Regions from separate parts of the Komagataeibacter oboediens genome, predicted to be linked through region 2. Evidence: riboswitches for the same ligand, from Rfam matches in the RefSeq annotation. Region 2 holds a riboswitch; each other region holds the start of a gene.
The links. A riboswitch is a leader RNA that binds a small molecule or an ion and turns the genes downstream of it on or off. The one in region 2 is predicted to bind cobalamin.
Positions count from the first base shown of each region.

Region 1: another riboswitch for cobalamin. It lies ahead of HNO79_RS16430 (hypothetical protein); the one in region 2 lies ahead of HNO79_RS02330 (DUF1636 domain-containing protein).
Region 3: another riboswitch for cobalamin. It lies ahead of HNO79_RS16495 (carbohydrate porin); the one in region 2 lies ahead of HNO79_RS02330 (DUF1636 domain-containing protein).

Region 1 is NZ_JABLUU010000061.1:5,322-9,812, forward strand. It holds gene HNO79_RS16420 (hypothetical protein) at 44-559, shown strand; gene HNO79_RS16425 (hypothetical protein) at 540-1,025, shown strand; cobalamin riboswitch at 1,219-1,453, shown strand; gene HNO79_RS16430 (hypothetical protein) at 1,418-1,786, shown strand; gene HNO79_RS16435 (DUF2147 domain-containing protein) at 1,840-2,313, shown strand; gene HNO79_RS16440 (aromatic ring-hydroxylating oxygenase subunit alpha) at 2,384-3,472, opposite strand; gene HNO79_RS16445 (uroporphyrinogen decarboxylase/cobalamine-independent methonine synthase family protein) at 3,480-4,491, opposite strand, start outside.
Region 2 is NZ_JABLUU010000002.1:82,635-87,493, forward strand. It holds gene HNO79_RS02305 (NADPH-dependent oxidoreductase) at 1-162, opposite strand, end outside; gene HNO79_RS02310 (hypothetical protein) at 242-493, opposite strand; gene acuI (acrylyl-CoA reductase (NADPH)) at 492-1,472, shown strand; gene HNO79_RS02320 (CbtB domain-containing protein) at 1,566-1,790, opposite strand; gene HNO79_RS02325 (histidine phosphatase family protein) at 1,963-2,505, shown strand; cobalamin riboswitch at 2,559-2,799, shown strand; gene HNO79_RS02330 (DUF1636 domain-containing protein) at 2,958-3,359, shown strand; gene cobW (cobalamin biosynthesis protein CobW) at 3,365-4,417, shown strand; gene cobN (cobaltochelatase subunit CobN) at 4,452-4,859, shown strand, end outside.
Region 3 is NZ_JABLUU010000061.1:21,268-26,126, forward strand. It holds gene HNO79_RS16495 (carbohydrate porin) at 1-1,564, opposite strand, end outside; cobalamin riboswitch at 1,721-1,952, opposite strand; gene HNO79_RS16500 (CbtB domain-containing protein) at 2,282-2,494, shown strand; gene HNO79_RS16505 (CbtA family protein) at 2,511-3,290, shown strand; gene HNO79_RS16510 (DUF1826 domain-containing protein) at 3,799-4,473, opposite strand; gene HNO79_RS16515 (GTP-binding protein) at 4,460-4,859, shown strand, end outside.

The DNA of each region.
Region 1 (4,491 bases), on a different contig from region 2:
GGACACAGGTACCTACGTTTTATTCTGATAAAAAGAAATATCCATGAACACAGATATGAGCATGGTACTCCCTTCCATTGCGTCGCGCCTAATGGCGACCATTACGGAGCCAGAGCCGGTTGTTGCAATTCGGATGCTTATTGCGGCCTGTCTGGATCAATCCTCGTCCCTTCGCCTGCGGCTACCAGAGGTAAAGCAGCTTTTCGCCCGCTTTATAGCCGCCATTATGCGTGAAAGGACAGATGCTCTGGAGGCTATTGCCAACTCGGTGGAAAAACAGATCACCGCGCTGTCTTTTCGTCCGTTTACGCCGCGACAGGTTCGACAGATTCTGGGGATCACCAACCAGGAGCGTCTTTTCTGGACACGAGACGGGCGCCTGCACCAGACAGGAACAATCCTGAACAATCAGCGCGGCCAGAAATTCAGAGTTCCTGTATATTGTGCCGAGAGAATTGGATGGCTCAGTCAGAACCCAGACATGATCGCGGCATGGCGTGACGAGGATGCTCGCATCCTGACTCAAGAAGGCCTGTCCGATGCAGATCTTTCCAGTTAATCCGATCCGATTCCCGGTGAAACGAAAAATGGCCTCTCCCGTCCCTTCGCCTGATTTTATTCTCATACAACAGCGGCGACGTCAGCGTTCTGTCTCGGTATCCCGCCTTATGGAATCCGCACCTCTGCGGGAAGATGTAATTCAGGCAATAGCCAAGACTGAACTCCCTGCCCCCAATCCGGAAGACCGCATTCGTGCGGATGGATTTGAAACATTCCTACGTCTGGTACCTTCCGCTGGCCGATTACCCGCTGCGCCGAAGGCGCGGGGCGACTATCTTGAGGAACTGTTTTCGCCCCTGCTATTAGAAGCTCTCGCCTATGTGGATACAGCCCGCGATTTATCGGACACGCACGGGGTCGAGGCGCTCATGGCCTTGCTTCAGGCCTATATTTCCGCGCAATGGACAATTGGCGCGCGTGACGCCGCCATGCACTTGTATAGCGCATCAAGCCCGAACGCCTGATTGACAACATAGTGGCTAACGCGCGGGCGCGTATCCCCGCCCGCGTGTTTCGAAGATGAAGACACTGAGTGACCTACACTTATTGGATCGGAGCGACAAGTTTGATTGGCATCAACAAGCTCTTCGTTCCATGCAGGCCGGCATCGCGTTTCGAGGAATTGGGCGTTCCTCTCACTTCGCGCATAATGGAATGAGACCCTTGATTGATGATGGCCCCGCGCGAGCGGGTTAAAAGGGAACGCTGTAACGCTCTGGCTGGACAATTCTGTTCCGGGAGCCAGTCAGCGGCTGCTCCCGCAACTGTATGCGGTATGCCACCAGTTCGTTCACCTGCGGGTGAGCCACTGTTTCCCTTGGGGAATGGGAAGGCATGAACTGGCTGGCCATGATCCGTGAGCCAGGAGACCTGCCATCGTCTGCAAACCACGTCGTCGGGCGGGATGCACCGAAGGCAGGAGATTTCCCATGCGTCATGGGAAGACCAATGCGGCCGATCAATGCCCCCCATGTTTCCTGTTTCTGGCGGAAACATCGTGATGCAGCATCGCGGGACCGGCGCGTTTCTGACAACCGGCCTGAAACGCCCGCATGTTGCTGAAGACCCTTACTGGGCCCTTCAAGCCGGTGCAGCAATGGGCAGCAGGCGCGACAAGGCTATCATGGAAAACGTCCATGGCGTAGATAGCACCCTCGCCGCTCATTCCCATGGCGCGCATCTCGGGGCATCAATCATGCGCTTTTCGATCCGAATTCTCCGATAGATCCGCCGATGTTCCATAATTTTAGTCATGTACGAAGCGACGAAAGACACATCATGAATATTGCGCAAAAAGCAACCTGTGTCTCGCTAATACTCAGTATCATGATTGGAGGGGCTGCTGTTCACGCACAAGTTCCTCCAGCGACAACAGTTCCGCCCGCCGTTCTGGGGCAATGGGTCACCAGAAATCACAAGGGTGTTTTCGAGATCACACGGTGTGGCGACCATCTGTGTGGAAAGCTGGTTGGCCTGAACTATAGTAATGACATCCCACGCGACCAGACGGACCGTTCGGAATGTGGGTTGCCCATGCTGCGGGACTTCGTGCCGGATCCGGATCAACCAGACCGGTGGAACGGGTCCATTCTCGACCCCAATACCAATCATGTGTATCAAGCGCGCATGTGGGTTAACCAGTCCGGACAACTCAAGTTACGGGGCTATCTCGGGATTCCGATGTTCGGACAGACACAGACATGGCTTCCTTATCGCGGTCATATCGGCCCGAACTGCAAAATGAGCACCTGATCTGCGTGGTGCCTGGTCAGGAGAAGATGCCCATGCGCCTTGAGACGGGGCATGGGCGTCTATCAGTTTATTATCCGATATCTTTCTGGGACGGCATACCATTCTGGATAAGCAGTTGGCGCAGCGCCATGATAACTGGAAAGACCTCCTGATTCCGGTCGCCGTCCTGCTCCCGCCAGGCCTGCTGCTCCAGTTCAACAATTTCGCGATCTTCTGTGAAAACACGCTCCGTAAAGGCGATCAGCAGCGGCCACGCCAGATCCAGTAAAAATGGTATTTTCAACCTGCGTATGGAGAGCAGGCCAAATACCCGGTTGATCAATTCTTCCCGGTCCTGTGGCACATATGCAATCCACAGTTCCATGACCGGTTCATCAATCCCCTCCGTCTCGATCCGCAATGTCTGATAGGGATACTGCGTGCGGATGGTCATGACATCCCGATAGGCAAAATCCCGGCCATCCTTGCGACGCTGCCCGTAAATCAGAGCCTCGCTCAGCGGCTGCCTGCCAGACGTGCGGGCAAAGGTATAGCGGGCCTCCACAAAATCCTCACCCCGATCCATGCCTAGAAACCGTGGCTTCATGCTTCCGACCAGTCGGCTGTGCAGAATCTGGTGGTTCATGTCCATCAGGTTTTCATGCATGAAGCTGTAGTGACATTGCACGACTTTTCCAAACCGGCGGGTACGGTAATGGGGGTCACGGACACGTGGAAAGTCCGGCAGCGCAATGCTATCGGATTTTTCCAGATCCCCCATGAACACAAAGATGAGACCATCCTTCTCGCGGCATGCCCATGTCCGCAGTCGTGGCGGTTCGTTTTCCAGCTTCATGCCGGGGGAAAAACACTGGCCACGCCGACTGTATTTCAGTCCATGGTATGCACAGCGAATGAAATCTCCACACACTTCTCCCTTGCTGAGTGGTAACTGCCGGTGGGGGCAAACATCATCCAGCGCAAAGATGGCCCCGGCCTCGGGCCTGACCACCACGATGGGTTGCCCCGCGTACCGTACGCCAATCGCCCTGCCCCGACGAAGCTCGCGAGACCATGCAACCGGATACCAGAAATCCGGATTGCTGCGGACACGACGGATGTCCTGTTGTGGCAAAGCAGCCCCATCCAGGGCGGCTGTTTTCGATGTATTTCCTGTCATGATATTTTCAATGTCTCACGCTGTTATCAGCGCATGGGACAAAACGGATATCATTTTCGCAAAAGTCGCGGATGGATGCGCTGCGACGTGCTATCGTGCGTCGGCTGGCTACGGCCACGATTTCGGACATTTTCTGCGGCAGGACGTTCGTAATGTCCGGATCGGTCAGGGCATTGCTGTCACTTAGCGCACCCGATGGCGCGATCATGAGACGATCCGGCCGATGCGAACGCAGCGTCTGTTCCACGATGCCGTGCGCCATGCTGATGTGGGTAGGCGCCGCGCTGCAGCTATCGACCAGCCCCAGCGAGAGCCAGTGATGCGCCGGGAAATGCTGCAGGACATACGGGAAATCGCGATAGCCATGCACAACGTCCACATGCAGGCCGCCAAAAGGTAGCTGCAGCACGAAAGGAAGATGTCGCCCGAAGCCCCCGCTCCCTCCGACCAGAACAAGTGAAGTGCCCCTTGATGCTTCACTGAGGACATGCCAGGCAACATCCATATGGGTCAGCGTGGCTGCGGGCAGGCCAGGATGGGCAAGGATTGGCTCATCAATCTGGATCCAGAAGCATCCCGCGTTGTTCAGTTGTTCGAAGCATTCAATATAGGCGGGTAGCAGGCGCATCAGTCCCTGGCCGACACTGTCTCCCTTTGTCATGCCGCATAACGCAAGGAAACTGACCGGCCCCAGCAGAACAGGCCGGGTGCTGATACCCAGTTGTTCCGCTGCAAGAAATGCGTCGCGGGGCCAGTTGCGCGCAAGATGGAACGCCTGCCCCGGTCTGAGGATGGGCTTTCTGTAATTGCCGTGCATCGGATCACAGGCTGTGACTGTATTGTCGGTGCCCACGCCAAACATGCGGGCAGTCTGCACAACTCTGTCCCGCCATGGGCTATTGGCCGTAGCGATATGGGAAATGCCTGCCGCGTGCTGGCATCGCACCCCACGCATCTCATCAGCATCGGGAAAACCAAGTGTCGCCGTAAGCAGTCTGGCGATATTCGGGAAGTGATCT
Region 2 (4,859 bases):
TGGCGTGGGGCTGAAGGCCCGCACCGAACGATGGGTCATGAGACTGCGCGCCACCGGGCTTTCGGGCAGGGAAATGCCGGGGGGACGGGTGCCATAGCGCGCCTGCCACAGCGCGTTCATGGAAGACAGGGCGGAAAAGGAAGAAACGGTGACGTCGGACATGGGCATGCCTCCTGCCTGTGCAATGATGGCTGAAAAATCAGCACACCACACCCACCTTCCGGCAGGAAGCGGGGGAAGGTCACACCAGCCCTGCGCTTTCCTGCATCGCATCACGCACTGCCCGGCCGGTGCGGAACAGGCATGGGCACGCCTGCCGCCACATTGGAAAATCTTCTTGCACAATCAGAAGGTTCAGAAACCAGACCGCTTCACGATCATGCGAAATCACGCGGCTGTACATAGGAAGACAGACCTGAATCAGGCATGGATGATGCATTGAACGCGGTCCTGCGTTCCCCTCCCCCTCATCACCACGGAAGACTGCCAGCATGTTCGATGCCCTCATGATCAGCCGCGCGGATGGCGTGGTCACGACCCGGCTGGAGCAGGTCGATCCCATGACCCTGCCCGAAGGCGACGTGACGGTGGAAATTGACCATTCCAGCCTGAATTACAAGGATGCGCTGGCCATAACCCGTGGCGCGCCGGTGGTGCGGCATTTTCCCATGATTCCCGGCATCGACCTTGCCGGACGCGTCATCCACTCCGACGATCCCGTCCATTGCACGGGTGACCGGGTTCTGGCCACCGGCTGGGGACTGGGGGAACGGCACTGGGGCGGACTTGCCCGCATGGCCCGCCTGTCGGGACGGTGGCTGCTGCCGCAGCCTACGGGCCTGAGCGCACGGCAGGCCATGGGAATCGGCACGGCGGGACTGACCGCCATGCTGTGTGTCATGAGCCTTGAAGAAGGCGGCCTGACCCCCGCCAGTGGTCCCATCATCGTCAATGGTGCCGGCGGCGGTGTAGGGGGCATGGCGATCATGCTGCTGGCGCAGCTGGGCTATCAGGTGGTGGCGGTCACCGGACGGCCACAGCTTCATGCCTACCTGACCGGCCTGGGGGCCGCAGAGGTACTGCCGCGCGATACCCTGTCTCCCACTGGCAAGGCGCTGGAAACCGCGCGCTGGGCGGGGGGAATCGACGTTGTAGGTGGCGAGACGCTGGCCGCGATGTGCGCCTCCATCCAGTACGGGGGCACGGTGGCGGCATGCGGGCTGGCGGGCGGGCTGGCGCTACCGATGACAGTGGCGCCGTTCATCCTGCGCGGCGTACGCCTGCAGGGAATCGACAGCGTGATGTGTCCGCGTCCGCGCCGCATGACGGCATGGGCCCGGCTGGCGCGCGATATCGATCCCACACGACTGGAAAGCATGCTGCACGATGCCCCCCTGTCCGACGCCATTGCCATCGCGCCGCGCATCCTTGCCGGTCATATCCGGGGCCGGACCGTCATCACCATCAACTGAACCACCCGGGGCCACGCAATAAAAAACGGCATGCCCGCAGGGGCATGCCGTCCGTCACCCGCCATCGCGCAACCATGGCACGACGCCGTGCCTTCAGTGGCAGGGGAAACCCAGCAGGTGACGGCCATCATGCACGAATTCATGCACGTAATGACCGGAAATAAGGGAGGTCGCCCCCTGCTCCGCTCCGACGAAATACAGCAGCAGGGACGCCAGAACCAGCCCGAACACACCCCACGGCAACAGGTCGCGAACCGGGATGGAAACCTGCGGCGCGGCGACAGCGGCGCTGGACAGAACGGATGTATCTTGGCTCATTGACTGGAAACTCCCTGGATCACATGCGACCCGGGGCAGCATGTGGGCGACGTGCCGCGTCAGGCCGTCCTTCCCATAACCGGATCGGGGCGCATGTTTCCAAAAACGGCATGGAAGGTCAATCACTCCCTGTGCATATCCCACCCCTTCCCCCCGTGCGCGGCCACTGCGCATGACCCAGACCCTGACCTGCATCGCGCTGCCTGCCGCCGGGTGCATGCGTCGCGGCATTTTCCCGAGACGTGATGAAATCCCGCCCCTGCCCACCGGTCTGGCGCGGCACATCGGGACGGCCGGGCAGATCATGCTGCCCCCCGCCCTTCTGGCCGCGTGGCCTTCCACCGCCACCGGCACGGCCTGCCCGCAGGCGGCTCTGACCGCGCCGGACATGGGCGCATGGCACGGGCAATCGCTGAAGGACCTGCCGCCTGACGACGTGGCGCGCTGGGTTGCGGATGCCGGTTTCACCCCGCCGGGGGGTGAAAGCCGGGCTGCGCACCTGCATCGCATGACCCGGTGGCTGGATGCCCTGCCGCCTGCGCCCGCGCAGATCACGGTGCTGACGCATGCCACGGTGGTCCGGGCCATCGTGGTGGCTGCCCTTGGCGGAAGCGCAGCCATGCTGTCACGGCTGGATATCGCCCCCCTGACCCGGTCCCGCCTGACCCGCCATACGGCATGGCGCGTGGCCATCAGCGGCGCACCGCTGCCATGACCGCATGGCATGCGCCCCGCACCGGGTTCCTTTGACAGTGCCGGGACCGATCGTCTAAATCCGCCGGTGATGGTTCCCCCTTCCGGGGGAGAATAGGGAAGACGGTGCGCCATACCGGCAAGTCCGTCGCTGCCCCCGCAACTGTGGGTGGTGATGTCCCGGCACGGTCCATGAAAACATGGACCGGCATACGCCACTGGCCCCCTTCACGGGACCGGGAAGGCCGCCGGGATCGGGGGTGCGGCCGCACCCTCCGCCACAAGCCAGGAGACCTGCCATCATGCCACGCCCTGCCGGCGGGCATAACAGGACCGAATTCGATCGCATGGCCGGCGGGGTGCCCGGCACGCGACAGGCGACCATCCCGCCCCATGCCGGGTGACGCCGCCATGACCGTGCACCCCGCATTCAGCTGCCACGCGCAGCACCGCCGCGAAAGGGCACGGACCGTCATGAGCATTCCCGCACCACCCGAGCCGACGGATGAGACCGGCCCCGTTCACCTGCATGTCTGCGTGACCTGCCGCCGTGGCCTGCCCGCGTCCGACAATCCGCCGGGACGGCAGCTGCATGACGCCATGCAGGCGCTGGCGGCGGACAGCCCGCAGGTCGTGGTACACGAGGTCAGCTGCCTTGCCGCCTGCAATGACGGCTGCACCGCCGTGGTGGCCATGCCGGGCAAATGGGGTTGGCTGCTGGCCAATCTCGGGCCGGAGAAGGCGGATGACCTCATGACGTATGTCGCGGCCTACGGCGCATCACGCAGCGGCACCGTCATGCCGTCCCGCCGCCCCGCCAGCCTGTCGGACATGGTGCGCGGCCGTTTCCCCGCATCCCTTTTTTCAGGAGCCTGATCGCCATGACCCCATCCACCACGGCCCGCGCGCGGGTGCCCGTTACCGTCATCACCGGTTTCCTGGGGGCGGGCAAGACCACGCTGCTGCGCCATGTGCTGGCCAATGCGAAGGGACAGCGCATCGCCATTGTCGTCAATGAATTCGGCACGCTGGGCATTGATGGCGATACGCTGCGCGCCTGTGGCGTGGAAGGCTGCCGCGACGAGGATATTGTCGAACTGACCAATGGCTGCCTGTGCTGCACGGTGGCAGATGACTTCCTGCCCACCATGGAGGCGCTGCTGGACCGTGATGCACCGCCCGACCATATCGTGATCGAGACATCGGGGCTGGCGCTGCCCAAGCCGCTGCTCAAGGCATTTGGCTGGCCCACCATCCGCACCCGCATGACGGTGGATGGCGTGGTGACGGTCGTGGATGGTCCCGCGGTCGCCGCCGGCCGCTTTGCCGACGACCCCGAGGAAGTCGCCCGCCAGCAGGCCGCCGACCCGTCGCTGGACCACGACAACCCGCTGGCTGAAGTATACGAGGACCAGCTTCTGTCCGCCGACCTGGTGGTGCTGAACAAGACCGACCTCATGACGCCCGCGCAGGCCGACGCGGTGGAATCGTCCATCCGCGCCGAGATCCCGCGCGTGGTGAAGGTGGTGCGCGCGACCGACGGACAGGTGGACCCCGCCATCCTGCTGGGGCTTGATGCCGCAGCGGAAGATGACCTTGACGCCCGTCCCTCGCACCACGATGCCGAAGGCGGCGAGCACGAGCACGATGATTTCGAAAGCTTTGTCGCACCCGTGCCCGAACAGGACAGCGTGGAAGATTTCGTCGCGCGGCTGAAAACACTGGCTGAACGGCATGACATCCTGCGCATGAAGGGCTACGCCACGGTGCGCGGCAAGGCCATGCGCCTTGCGGTGCAGGGGGTGGGCAGCCGTTTCCGCCACCAGTTCGACCGCGCCCTGCCCAAGGACGCGCCGCGCACGGGCAGCCTTGTGGTCATTGGCCAGAAGGGGCTGGACCAGTCCGCCATTACGGCTTCATTGGCGCAGGGCTAGACGGCAGGCAGACTGACGGGAACGGGGCAGCGCCATGCATCTGCTTGCACGTGAGGTCCGCACGCTGGATGACGGCGCGCAGGCGGAAGACCTGGGGCATGCCCCGGCTGATATCGTGTTCCTGTCCTTTTCGGACAGTGACCTGCTGTGCCTGAGCGCCGCCCACGCGGCACAGGACGCGCCTGCCGCGACCCTGCGCATGGCCACGCTGTCGCGCCTGCTGCATCCCATGTCCATCGACCTGTACGTGGCCGATACGATCATGGACTCGCGCTGCGTGGTGGTCCGGCTGCTCGGCGGCGTGGAATACTGGCGCTACGGGGCGGAAGAGCTGTCGCGCGCGTGCCGGCAGGGGGGCATTCCACTGGCCTTCGTGGCGGGGGACGGGCGCGATGACCCCCGCCTTGCCGCCCTGTCCACCATGCCGGAACGCATGCGCGCC
Region 3 (4,859 bases), on a different contig from region 2:
CGCCGCCCGAAGGGTGCCATACGTACTGGAAATCAGGCTGCATGACCATCCACGGCGTAACCTGCGCCTGATAGGTCAGTTCAAGATGGTTTTCATTGCCCTGCACAAGCGTCTGGCTGTCGCGGTCAAATTGCCGCAGGCCGGAACTGGCGCGACCAATACCCCAGCCCAGACCGATCGTGTCGTTATCGCGCCCCTTGAACGGCGCCTTAAGATTCAGGCCAGCGTCAATGGCGAAGCTGATCTGGTTACGATCACCGCCATTACCCGTGGCGCGTACGAACACGCCCACCGAGCGGGCCGATGTGAGCGACGGCCGCCAGATCATCTGGTCGATGATACCATACACCATCCAGTTACCCCGGTCCCAGCGCGGGGTCAGGTCACTTTGTGGCGTGGCTGCGGTGGCGTTGGCCACGGCAGCTCCTAACGAACCGCCATTGCGGTTGTAACGATAGTCGGCGAACTTCGCGGTATCATAGAACCCGCCCAGCTTGTACACGCCCGGCAGGCCAGGATTCTTGGTCACGTTCGACATGTCGGCCGGCTGCGGGTTAAGCGCGTATTGCAGTTCGGTCATTAGCAGGGCACCGGTGCCCATGTTGAAATTGGTGCCGTTGGCGCCATCATAGGTCTGGCTGGTGGGATCGGAATTATAGCCGCTGATGGAGCCGGTAGCCTGCTGGATGGGGGTAGAATTATAGCGGTTACCCGGCGGATTGTCGTCCGCTGCGGCAAACATGAAGGTGAACTTCTCGCTCGGCCGGTAGCGGATCCGGATGGCGGGAGACGACAGCGGCCAGGATGGCCCGCCGCCATACAGGTTGACCGAGGGCGCCATGGGCCAGCCGAAATTGGCGTTGAGGTAAAGCGAGGCGTAATCGCTGATCAGGAACTCGGTATCAAGATCCTGCTGGCCGATCTTTACGTCCAGTTTGCCGCCAAGGAAAGACTGCTGGTACCATAGTTCGAACAGGCGGGTGGAACGGTCAGCCTCAAATCCGCTGACAGGGTTGAAATTGGCCAGATGGTCCTGCGAGATCGAGCGTCCGCGTGTCTGCAGTGCGCTGACATTGAACAGCCCCCCCTTCAGCCCGAACAGTTTCTCGGTATCGACGGTCAGCGTGGGCATGGTTACACCGTCGTAGGACGGGCCGGTGCCTGATCCGCCTGCACCATCATTACCAGAAGCCGAACCGCCAGTCCCGTTGCCCCAGAGTTCATCGACTTCCTGGATGTCGAAGCTGATGCCGTGCTTGTACATCCATGACCGCGCGCCCCACATATTGCCTAGCAGGTTACCGCTGGTGTCGAGTTTATCGTCACCAGCCGCCTTCTCCGCCGCATCGGCTTGCGCGCGCTCCGAATCACGTATGGTTGCTGGGTCGATCTGCTCAACCAGCGGAGTGGAGTTGCCAAGGCGCGCCCGATCTTCCTCGATCTGGGTCTGAGGAGCCTGAGCATAAGCGGCTGAGTATGCGAAGAGACTTCCTACCAGAGTGGAATTGATAAAAAGCAAACGAGCCGAGCGTCGCGTAACGCCCGGAGAGTCAAGAAATGTCATGGAGAGAGCCTGTCGGGGAAGCGTCGGTAAAAGGAGCAACAATTCCGAATGCAGTCATTTCCCGACTGGGAAACAAACACGCATGCCATCGCGACAGAGCGTCAAAGAAGAAAATGCATCACGCCTTGATCCGCCTCCGGCTCCACCCGCCCGGCGACATATCTGAACTCGACGGTAGGTCTCCTGACTCACGGGTCACCACGTTGCATCCGCCTTCCCAACCGAAGTCAGTGGCTGCTACCCAATCTGGTAGCTGAGGACACAATGCTCGCCGTCTACAGTTGCGGGGGCAGCTGTCGACTGAACTCCCGGGGAAATTGCCCCAGCCAGAGTGATACGACATTCCCTTTTCACCCGTTCGCACGGGACCGTCGACTTGATAGACAGTATTATAAAATTCTTATCCCCAAAAAGGCAAGACAGGATAATTAGAGAAATCCCTTCCTGATGGATATTGACCGCCTGCGCTTCGGCGTTTCACCTGCAGCCGTGGTAGTTCATGTCAAATTATGTCAGGCTATGCTCTTTTAGGAGTTTTAGATTAAGGGAGAGTAGATTATACCCCTGCAGGCCATAAACGCGGAAGCCGGTGAAATCCCGGCACGGTTGCGCCACTGTAAGCAGGTGTAGAACACAATTTTCTACCCGAAAGTCAGACCCGCGCATGGCTCCGTTCCGAGCGAAACAGGACGCATTTTTCCTGAGGAGTCGTATAAAATGTCTGATACTGCAATAGGTTCCCACGCCATCCCCTCTCCCGCGCCTATTCCCGTCAGGGAGATAGCGCCGTGGTTGGTTTTCGGCTTACTGATGCTGCTGGCCCTTTATTTTGTCGGCGCAGAGGAAGGGGCGACATCAATTATTCCTGGCATGTATGTGCACGAGTGGGTGCATGACAGTCGCCATCTTCTGGGTTTCCCCTGCCACTGACATGGAAAACAGAATGATGGTCCGCACCCTACTTATTCGCGGAATGCTCGTCGGTTTTCTGGCCGGCATTCTGGTATTCAGTTTCGCAAAAGTTTTTGGAGAACCTCAGGTCGATCATGCCATTGCATTTGAATCTGCCATGGACGAGGCTAAAGCCAAGGCAGATCTGGAGCGAGGCATCCATGATGTTGAAGAGCCGGAACTTGTAAGCCGGAAACTTCAAGCCAGTTACGGATTGCTCACAGGTGTAATGGTTTACTCGACAGCGTTTGGCGGGCTTTTCGCTCTTGTATTTTCTTATGCAAATGGGCGCATGAAAAGCACAGACCCTCGTGTTGTGTCTGTTCTGCTGGCGATAACCGGGATTATTGCGGTATATGTGGTGCCAAGCATCAAGTATCCTGCCAACCCGCCATCCGTAGGAAACCCGGATACAATTGGCATGCGGACAGAATTGTATTTTATAATGATGCTGGTCTCCCTACTGGGGATGATCGCAGCCACAATGCTTCAGGGACGCTTACGTCAGCAATATAATGCATGGACATCAACTTATCTTGCAGGCGCGTGTTATATTCTGATTGTCTTTACAACAGGCGAGTTACTTCCTGCGGTTAATGAAGTCCCCTCTAATTTCCCTGCTGATTTGCTCTGGAATTTCAGGATTGATTCCTTAGGCATGCAGATCATCATGTGGACCACACTGGGTCTGGGTTTCGGTGCCTTTACTGAATATGCAAATCGAAACCGGTTTGGATATCGTAATGGCGCTAACATTCAGCTTAATGCCCATTAAAATGGCTTGAAGTTAAAAACGTGAGAACTGGCGTTGACTTGAAGTCACGCCAGATACTCAATGACAATTACGAGATTTTTCCGCGATATTTATGGGAAACTCGCCAATATCCATCACAACGTACTGTTTTCGGTTGCCGATTTCCCCATGCGCCAACAGGCATAGGAAAGGGCGAAAATTTCGCGACCAGATGGTGCCCTTCCCTTTTCTTTCCACAAGCAGTCCAAAACCCAGCATCTGCCCTGACAGAACTACAGACTAATATTAAGCCCGACAATAATATCACGCGTCGCTGTTTCGTGCCCCAGTGTCATGGACACTATGCCCGCCACCGTCATGTCGGCGCTACGCCACAGTTCATCGTTCCAAACAAAGGAGCGATCGGCCCATGCTGATACGATTCAACCATGACTCGGGTTGTCCATCACACCGACAGTTCGCCCCGCTGTCGGGCAAGAGCGTTGGCGATCCTAGCCGAAAGCAGCTTGAATGCTACGGCATTAAGGCGTCATCGCCGTCCCATGCCACATGCGTCCGGATGGTCAAGGGTCAGAAGCAGGCGCGTAACAGGAACCGGGAGATCCGAGATGGGCGGCGAACGGTGCAGTACTGCCCCTTTTGTCGACCAACCGGGATATAACCGCCCTTTCAGAAGGGTGATCCAGCACGCTGGCGTATCATGGATGATCTCGCTGTCAGCATGTTTCCATTGAACCCCAGGGCCAGTGTAGGTGCACAGGAGACGTAACGGAACATGGTCAACATGAAAGCGGCGGCAACTGTCGTGTCTGACTTTTTCCAGCCGGAAGCGGATTTCGGCCAGACCTGACAGGCGCTGATAGCGACGGGCTAGGCACAGGGCATCTTCAGCAAGCGCCTGCGCGCCTGCTGGTAAAAGAGTCCGCAACTCGGTTTCAAGAATTCCAGTAGTGCCCCGACGCAGGAACAGGTCCGGGCCGTGCGCATTCCACAAGGCCGCAGCCTGCATGATATCCTGCCCGAGGTGACGTTCCTGCTGAACGATGAAACAGTCTTGCCTGTCAATGTTCTGGAACGGCATCGGGATGGCAGAAAGCGGACGGGTCGGACAGGACTGTCGCATGTCAGGGCCTTTAGGGATTGTTATATTATAACGTAACATATAAGTTCGGCGGATCGCAACCCAATGAATGGTGTCCGTCATGCGCGAAAGACTTCCGGTAACGGTTCTTTCCGGCTTTCTGGGAGCTGGAAAGACGACGCTTCTCAACCACGTGCTCAATAACCGCGAGGGCCGGAAAGTCGCGGTCATCGTCAATGACATGAGCGACGTGAATATTGACGCCGATCTGGTGCGCGACGGCAGTGACCTGTCCCGAACAAATGAAACGCTGGTCGAGATGAGCAATGGCTGCATCTGCTGCACGTTACGCGATGACCTGCTGCACGAAGTCCGGCGACTGGCGGAAGAAGGCCGCTTCGATTACCTCCTGATTGAATCAACAGGGATTGCGGAGCCGCTTCCGGTTGCAGCGACATTCGAGTTTCGTGACGAGGCGGGCGAGAGCCTGTCCGACATTGCACGGCTCG